DNA from 4 places in the Rhodococcus globerulus genome. Region 1 is predicted to be linked to each of the others. Evidence: riboswitches for the same ligand, from Rfam matches in the RefSeq annotation. Region 1 holds a riboswitch; each other region holds the start of a gene.
What was found. A riboswitch is a leader RNA that binds a small molecule or an ion and turns the genes downstream of it on or off. The one in region 1 is predicted to bind S-adenosylmethionine.

Region 1 (2,197 bases):
GTCAGACCTGCGGCATCGAACTCAGCCTTGAACTCGGTCTCGTAGACGTGCTGGAAGATGTCCTTGAAGGCACCGTCGTACGCCTTGAGAATGGTGTTCTTGGTGGACAGGTACACCGGGTAGTTCTGCTGCAGTCCGTAGGTGAGCGACGCGCGAGCGAAGTCACGGATGGACGTGGTGAAGTTGTACTGCCCCTGGACGACGCCGCCCTCTTCAGGGAAGTTGACCAGTTCGTGCTCGATCGGTGCGCTGCCGTCCTCAGGCGTGTAGGTGATCATCACCTTGCCGGGGCCGGGGACCTTGAAGTCTGTGGCGCGGTACTGGTCGCCGAATGCGTGACGGCCGATGATGATCGGCTTGGTCCAGCCCGGGACGAGTCGCGGAACGTTCGAGATGATGATCGGTGCGCGGAAGATCGTGCCGCCGAGAATGTTGCGGATCGTTCCGTTCGGGGAACGCCACATCTTCTTGAGACCGAATTCCTCGACACGAGCCTCGTCCGGCGTGATGGTGGCGCACTTGACGCCCACGCCGTGCTTCTGGATCGCGTGTGCGGCGTCGATGGTGACCTGGTCATCCGTCTCGTCGCGGTATTCGATACCGAGGTCGTAGTACTCGAGGTTCACATCGAGGTACGGGTGGATCAACTTGTCTTTGATGAACTGCCAGATAATGCGTGTCATCTCGTCGCCGTCGAGTTCGACGACGGTGCCCTCAACCTTTATTTTGGACATGGGTGCTTCGCGTCCTCCTAGGAAGTTTCCCCTGGTTACACGGTTGCGGTCACACTTTGTGAGTGAGTCCGCGAACGGTTCGATTATCAAACCTAGACTGTGTGGACTGATCCCGGGAGATGAGTCCCAAACAAGACAAGCGTACTGCTAACGCTGGGGGCCGCAACCGGCAGCCCCTCCTCCGAGTCACTACTCACCGGTAACTTTTGCCTGCTAGTGGGCACCGTCGCGTCGAATGGCGACTGGTGACGCCGCACACTTCGACCCGCGTCATCCTTCGGCTTCACTCCCGGTAGAATTCAGCTCGGTCATGAGTACCAGCGTCAAGCCCCGGCTCGCTGGACGGCAACCCTCCAACCGCGGTGGGGTGCCCCGGGTGATGACCAGGTCGCCTCGAGGCGAAACTGCGCAATTGCAGCTTCACCGGATTTCCAGGCGACAAGCGCGGGTCCGACAGGGACGGACCCCAGACCGGGCCGAGCCCCACGGAGGTTTTTCAGTATGTGTCGCACTTGTAGATAGACCCCAGCACGGGGCGGCGATCATTCGCCCCCGTCCGACAGCTATCCGTCAGACCACTGGAGTACACAAATCATGACCGACATCTCAGCTAACTGGTCCTTCGAGACCAAGCAGGTCCACGCCGGACAAACCGCAGACACCGCCACCAACGCGCGCGCACTGCCGATCTACCAGACCACCAGCTACGTCTTCGACAGCACCGACCACGCCGCCGCGCTGTTCGGCCTTGCTGAGCCGGGCAACATCTACACGCGCATCATGAATCCAACGCAGGACGCCGTCGAGCAGCGCATTGCTGCACTCGAAGGCGGTGTCGCGGCACTCCTCCTGTCCTCGGGTCAGGCCGCCGAAACCCTCGCGATCCTCAACATCGCGGAGGCCGGAGACCACATCGTCGCCAGCCCCTACCTGTACGGCGGCACCTACAACCTCCTGCACTACACGCTTCGCAAGCTCGGCATCGAAGTCACGTTCGTCGAGGATCCCGACAACCTCGACCACTGGCGCGAAGCCATCCGCCCCGACACCAAGGCCTTCTTCGGCGAAACCATCGCCAATCCCAAGAACCACATCCTCGACATCCCCGGGATCTCAGCGGTGGCTCATGAGAACGGCCTCCCCCTGATCGTCGACAACACCGTCGCGACGCCGTACTTGCTTCGCCCCCTCGAACACGGCGCCGACATCGTGCTGCACTCCGCCACCAAATATCTCGGCGGACACGGCACGGCCATCGCCGGCGTCATCGTCGACGGCGGCACTTTCGACTGGACGCAAGGCAGACACACCAACTTCACTACCCCCGATCCGAGCTACCACGGCGTCACGTTCGCCGACCTCGGCGCACCCGCCTACGCTCTCAAGGCGCGTGTACAACTCCTGCGCGACCTCGGCTCCGCCGTCGCACCGTTCAACGCGTTCCTCATCGCCCAGGGCATCGA
Region 2 (2,197 bases), 3.0 Mb from region 1:
CGGTAATCTGCTGAACACCGAATCCGAGCGAGGTAGCGACGCCGAACAGGGTGCCGACGATCGCAACGACGTCGATGGCGTGCCCGATCTTGCCCTCGATGCGGGCGCGTCCGAGCAGGGGTTCGAGGAGCCAGCGGATCGACAGCGGGCGACCCTTGCGGTAGGTCATGTACGCCAGTCCGAGGCCGACGACAACGTAGATTGCCCACGCGTGCAGGCCCCAGTGGAACATCGTCAGTTCCATTGCCTGATTTGCGGCCGCGTCGGTCGATCCTGCTACCCGGCCCGCGACCGGCGGGTCCACGTAGTGCGAAAGTGGTTCTGCCACTCCGTAAAACACCAGACCGATGCCCATGCCTGCACTGAAGAGCATGGCAAACCAGGACATCATGCCGAACTCGGGCTGTTCGTCGTCGCGGCCGAGTCTGATGTTGCCGATCCGGCTGATCGCGCAGTAGAGCGCAAAGACCACAAATCCGGTGGCAGACAGGATGTACCACCAGCCGACACCATCGGTGATGGCGTTGTTGAGGCTCTGGAAGGCGTCGGACGCAGTCCCGGAGTAGATCACAGCAAAGGCGATCAACCCGAAGATCACTATCGATGCCGGGACGAATACGGGTTTCCGTAGTCCCCTCCACGCGTTTTTGACCGCAGTCATCTCGCTCCTTCACACAGTTCAGCGTTCTTGTCGCACTCCGGCGACATCGTCGACGCGCTCAGCCCTCGTACGGCGGCCACAGGTCACGTAGGTGGGCATGCGCTCGCACCATCGCAGTAAAGACCGGGCTATTGCTTTGCAATTCAACGTAGCTGCGCAGTTCTGGCGACTCAAATGAATGAAAGATGGTGCAGTGTTGACGAATCTGCCGGTCTTGTTCGACTATCGATCTGTATTTTGTTGCTGTTTAAGGATTCTCGTAATCGTTTGCTCGAAATCTGTTCGAATCTCTCTGGAATGCAAGGAATGAAGGGTCAATGCGAGATTCGGAACGAATCGTATTTGTCAAACTCGGTGAATGATTCTGTAGGTCAAGCGCTTATGGCCCGTGAAGGCTCCTCGGAAGGTTGCGGTGCCACGGAGGCCGAAACGTTACCGTGATGGTGGTCACCACGAAGAGATGTCGGGCGATTTGTCGGAGTCGAGAGCGTGTTCTGCGTTGGGGTTGACAAGCCGGTTGACTCCTGCCATTCTCGTTTGCAGGTCACGAGTACCAGTGTTCAGCCCCGGCTTGCTGGTCGGCAACCCTCCTCCGCGGTGGGGTGCTCCGGGTGACGACCCGGCTGTATCCGAAAACGGATTCGGCAAGCGCGGACTCTTCCGGGGACATCACCCGAACGAATGAGTCCTTGAACGTGAGGATTGTCTTCGATGACTGCTGTTCTGAGTGCCGATACCTGCACCGCTCCCATTGCCAAGGTTTCTGGCGCCGACCTACAGGTTCCCCTCGTCCAGGGTGGTGAGTGTTCCTACGCGAACTTCGACTACGCAGCGAGCGCGCCCGCATTGGCCCAGGTCACCGATCGCATTGCGGAACTTCTTCCCACGTACGCCAGCGTTCACCGCGGTGCCGGATACGCCTCCCGGATCTCCACGCTGACCTACGAGAACGCTCGCGAATCGGTTGCTCGCTTCGTGAACTGCGCTGACGATCAGGTTGTCGTCTTCACCCGCAACACCACGGACTCGCTCAATCTTCTCGCTCAGTCCGTGCCCGGCAGCACCGTCGTTCTCGACGTCGAGCATCACGCAAACCTGTTGCCCTGGAACGACGCTCGCATCGTCACGGCCGCCGATACCGTCGAAGAGACCATCGAGCGCCTGATTGCGGAACTGTGCACCAAGCCCGCCGCGCTCCTCGCCATCACGGGAGCGTCCAACGTGACCGGCGAGATCCTGCCGATCGCACGCCTCGCGGACATTGCACACCGTTGTGGTGCACGCATCCTCGTCGACGCCGCTCAGTTGGCTCCCCATCGTCGTATCGATCTGCAGGAATGCGGAGTCGACTACCTCGCGTTCTCGGGTCACAAGCTGTACGCACCGTTCGGTGCCGGCGTCCTCGTCGGTCGCCGCGACTGGCTCGACGAGGCCAAGCCGTACCTTGCCGGTGGCGGCGCTGTCCGTGAGGTGACGCTGGAATCCACCGAGTGGGCCTGTGCTCCCGCCCGTCACGAGGCCGGTTCGCCCAACGTC
Region 3 (2,197 bases), 2.6 Mb from region 1:
GGATACGCTGGGCGGAATACGTTGCGCTTCTGCAGTTCTGGTACCAGGTCATTCACAATCGTGTCAAGATCGTCCACGGCAACACCGGGTCGCAAACGAAAGCCCTCGATCCCCAACTGCTGCCAGCGGAGAAGGTGATCGGCCAATTCAGCCGGCGTGCCGGTGAAGATCAGTGCATCAGAGCGGTACTGGGTACCCGACGCATTGTCCAGGCGGTCGAGTCGTTCTCGACCCGATTCCCCTGCCGCATCGAAGAACACAACAATGTCGCCGTATACCCGGAGCGGTTCGCCCGAGCGCTCAACCCGTTCCTGCGCCGCCCGCACTTCGGCGAGAATCGAGGGCACCTGACCATCGTCGAGAGGAGTCACAAACACCAGATCGGCTGTTCGAGCAGCCAGCTCGTACGGAACGCGCTGGTGTGCCAAAGCTGCGACAAGTGGCTGCCCCTGCGGCGGCCGCGGAGTGACCGACGGTCCACGCACGGATAGGTACTTGCCCTCGAAGTCGATGTAATGCAACTTGTCTCGATCGATGAACCGTCGATGCTCCACGTCACGAATTTCGGCGTCATTCTCCCAGCTGTCCCAGAGGCGCCGAACCACATCGACGGCCTCAGCCGACTCTTCGAACAGATCCCGTACGAAATCGGGAAGGTTGCCTGAAACCAGCAACGCCCGATCATCTTCGGTCAACGCGGGGATATCGCGCCGGCCGAAATGCGAGGCCTCCGCTTCGGACGCTGAGACTTTCACCTGCAACCCGCCGCGGCCTCGCGACGTGTAGTCGAGTGTTGCAACAGCTTTGGAGACATGAAACGGCTCGGTATGCGTCGTGGTGATCGTCGGAATCAACCCGATATTGCGCGTCACCGGTGCCAGCCTGGCTGCCACGAGATGTGCGTCCAGTCGAGCGCGCACACGATCGACTGCGTCACCGACTGGCTCGAATGGGTTACCCGGTACGGAAAGACTGTCCTCGATACTCACGAAGTCGAGCAGACCGCGTTCGGCTGTAGTAACGAGATCGGTCCAGTACGACGCGGTGAACAGCTCGCTCGGACGCGAATGGGGTTCTCGCCAGGCCGCCGGGTGCCAGCCGGCGCCGTCAAGCGCTACGGCGAGGTGGATGGGAAGGGTGGAGGTCATCGGCTTCTACTCCTGTTCGAGGACTACTCGGGAGCGCACAGTGCCGGCCGCAGAACCGTCAGCCCTCTTTCACTGACGGGTAGTGCCGCAACTGCCGCTTGCGACACACACCACGCGTGTCGCCAGGTGTGATCCCGGGGCACCCCATCGGCATGAAGGGTTGCCGTCCAGCTAGCCGGTCCTTGTCGCTGGAACTCTGCACCTGCTGTGATCGTATCGAGAACAGCGCTTGGTCCCTATGAACCCGAGATGCCAGAAGATGGCAGAAACCACGCGCCACCTGCCACAACCGACACCCGATCCTTTTCACTCTCGAGGATTCGAATTCGCGTGTCGGTACCGAGTATGCGCAAACTCCCCACCAACACGAATCGCTCCAATTCCCGACTAGACTGGCACGACACCGCCTCCGCGCGCCCTGTCATCGAAAGGCACGTCATCACACAATCTCCCGCTCCGCACGACATCTACTTCGTACCCCCGGAGCAGGACACCACTGACACAGTGAAACCCGTCTCGTCCTCCGTGCGCGCTCGATTGGAGGACCGTCCGGAAACTGTGCGGTTCAAGAATCGGTTTGCCCTCCCTATCGTCACCACAACCCCGCTCGAAGCGATGATCGAGGACCTGCTGTTCATCCGCGATATTCTCGACGCGGCAGGTGTCGAATACCTCCTCGTACGCGGCAACGACGAACGAGCAGTCATCGCGGTCAACTGGGACAACCGAAAGAAATTGCGCCGCGCGCTGATCGACGGATGCCAGAACACACCCTTCTATTCGAAGACTCTCGACGCTAAGAAGAGTCCAGCGCTCTTGATAGCCGACGGCGCACTGTCCACCACACCAAAAGCCCGCATCTTTCGACTTTTTCGGCCGCGTGTTCATCTGGCGAGTGGTCTCAACTACGGCGCGAATATCGGACTTCAGATCGAACTGTGGTCGATGTCCGACACAGAGATCGTTTTGCCCATCGAAAATTCACTGACCCGGCGGACGGTGCGTCCGGAAGAAGCAGTTCGTGGAACGGTGGAGCGTTTCGGCCGTGT
Region 4 (2,197 bases), 870 kb from region 1:
GCGAAACTCCTCTGGCTCTGAACTAGCGGGTTGTGGACGATGCGTAGCGGCTGACGGGACGCTCGAGCCCGAGCGTTTCGCGCAGGGTTGCGCCGATCCGAGGGGCGCGGTGCACCGATAATTCCTGCAGCGTAGGAACGACGCTCTCGCGCAGGACTTTCAGATCGGTTGTGACGACGGCGGGGTGGATCCGGACGCCATCGACGATGCCGGCAAGGGAACTCAGCAGATCGACGAGGTCGGGTGCCGAACCGGTGAAACGGAGCCGTCCACGGTCGGGCCACGGCGAATGCTCGTCGAGCGCGGCGAGCCGCGACTGTGCCGTCTGGTCGGGGGTGTCGAAAACTACCTCGATGTCGGCGAAGGTGAGACCCTGTTGCCGGGCCGCCTCTTCGGCGATCGCGGACGTGTCATGGCCCGACACCAGCACGACGTCGAGGAGGTCCGACACGCCGAGATCGGCGTCTCCCACGACGACTATCTGGCCCTGCGGGGACCGTGGAGTGATCAGGGGGCCGACGACGTCGAAGAACTCGCCGGAGAACCGGACGTGGTGGACCTTGTCCGGATCGAGGTAGCGGCCGGTCGCGGGGTCGCGGACGACAGCGTCGTCCTCCCACGAATCCCACAGTCGGCGTGCAAGGTCCACGACGTCCCGGACCTCGCGGCTCGCGGCCTCGGCGCTTCGGGGCTCGAAGCCGACGGCTTCGTTGACGTCGACGGAGTTGTCCGCACCGACCACCCAGGCAGCGCGGCCTCTTGACGCGTGGTCGAGGCTGGCGAGTTGGGTGGCGAGGTGGAACGGTTCGGTTGTCAGGGCCTGCACTGTCGGGGCGAGCCCAACCTGCCCTGTCGTCGAGGCGAGGTACGCCGCGCGAGCCCCAGCATCCAACCTGCCCACCGGGTGCAGTGTGCCCTCCGGCACCACCCTGTCGTCGAAGGTGACAAATGAGAATCCGGCTGCCTCTGCGGTCGCTGCGCTCGACCGAAGAATCCGAGGCGATAGTAGCTCGGCGGGTGGGTGACCCCACACCCGCCATGCAGCGGGATGGCTTCCCGCGCCGTCCAACTCGATTGCAAAGTGCAAGAAACCAGGTGATCCAACCACGACCGGGGACCTTTCGAATGAGTGCGGACACGCGCCGGGCTCTACCCTCACCCTGCGCGCTTGCGGAATCAATTGCAGATGCCGCCGGGTCGTCACCTGGAGCACCCCACCGCGCGGGAGGGTTGCCGACCAGCAAGCCAGGGCTTGATGCTGGTGCTCATGACCGTGGCTCAAATCTAACACGGACAATCATCGCCGAAAACCTTTGCACCCCAACATGGAACGCTGCTTATCCGGTTTTTCGGGTGGTGTCCAGCATTGAGATCCGGCTGATTCGAAGATGTGCGGTGCTCGGGTCTTCCTGGTTGCGTATCTGGCTCGACGGTTCGACCTCGTCCACCGGTACCAGCTCGAACTGGAAACGCATCATGACTCGATGTAACTCTATCGCCGCATATTCCGTCCACAGGCTTTCGCGCGAGAGCATCTGAGAAGGTGGGTATCTCGGTGGTCGGCATCGAGGGATAATGAAGGCGAAGTCGGTTTATGCGCAGACCTGGATCATTCTGCACCAACGGAAAAGCGCTCCCGGACAGAACGATTCCCTAAGCGGGTACGTGTAGCACTCCGTTTAGGGGTTTCGCTCCGTCGTTGAGATCTACAAACTTCGACAGCTCAGCTCAAGTCCGCGATGATTCGCTCCGCGAGAGGCTTGGACGACGCCGGGTTTTGTCCGGTGTACAGCTTGCGGTCCACTACGACGTAGGGGGACCACGCCTCAGCATTCGAGAACTTGCCGCCCTGCTCGCGTAGCTTCGTTTCGAGCAGCCACGGAGCCTTGTCCGCCAAACCTGCCTGGGTCTCCTCTTCGTTGGTGAAGGAGGTCAGGTTGTAACCGTCGAACAGCCAGCTTCCATCGGATCTGCGCGCGGGGAGCAACGCTGCCGGTGCGTGACAGACTGCCGAGACAACCTTGCCTGCGTCCAAGAATTTCACGAGAAGCTCGCCGAAGGCTTTGGACACTGCGAGATCCTCCATCGGCCCGTGTCCGCCTGGAACAAAGACCACGTCGTAGGTATCGGAGTCGATTTCTTCGAGAACGTGGGGTGAGTTCAGCGCCGGCTGCAGATCGGCAATGTACTTGCGCAT

Region 2: it holds a riboswitch for S-adenosylmethionine, as region 1 does, so the genes downstream of both, KYT97_RS22305 (aminotransferase class V-fold PLP-dependent enzyme) here and KYT97_RS08670 (bifunctional o-acetylhomoserine/o-acetylserine sulfhydrylase) in region 1, are expected to answer to the same signal.
Region 3: it holds a riboswitch for S-adenosylmethionine, as region 1 does, so the genes downstream of both, KYT97_RS27460 (LLM class flavin-dependent oxidoreductase) here and KYT97_RS08670 (bifunctional o-acetylhomoserine/o-acetylserine sulfhydrylase) in region 1, are expected to answer to the same signal.
Region 4: it holds a riboswitch for S-adenosylmethionine, as region 1 does, so the genes downstream of both, KYT97_RS12505 (LLM class flavin-dependent oxidoreductase) here and KYT97_RS08670 (bifunctional o-acetylhomoserine/o-acetylserine sulfhydrylase) in region 1, are expected to answer to the same signal.

The regions. Positions count from the first base shown of each region.
Region 1 is NZ_CP079698.1:1,895,240-1,897,436, forward strand. Features, by position in the region: gene KYT97_RS08665 (NADP-dependent isocitrate dehydrogenase) at 1-734, opposite strand, end outside; SAM riboswitch class IV at 1,041-1,185, shown strand; gene KYT97_RS08670 (bifunctional o-acetylhomoserine/o-acetylserine sulfhydrylase) at 1,329-2,197, shown strand, end outside.
Region 2 is NZ_CP079698.1:4,902,199-4,904,395, forward strand. Features, by position in the region: gene KYT97_RS22300 (BCCT family transporter) at 1-661, opposite strand, end outside; SAM riboswitch class IV at 1,204-1,318, shown strand; gene KYT97_RS22305 (aminotransferase class V-fold PLP-dependent enzyme) at 1,373-2,197, shown strand, end outside.
Region 3 is NZ_CP079698.1:6,031,873-6,034,069, forward strand. Features, by position in the region: gene KYT97_RS27460 (LLM class flavin-dependent oxidoreductase) at 1-1,148, opposite strand, end outside; SAM riboswitch class IV at 1,238-1,351, opposite strand; gene KYT97_RS27465 (stealth family protein) at 1,764-2,197, shown strand, end outside.
Region 4 is NZ_CP079698.1:2,762,337-2,764,533, reverse strand. Features, by position in the region: gene KYT97_RS12505 (LLM class flavin-dependent oxidoreductase) at 23-1,108, opposite strand; SAM riboswitch class IV at 1,160-1,273, opposite strand; gene KYT97_RS12500 (type 1 glutamine amidotransferase domain-containing protein) at 1,724-2,197, opposite strand, start outside.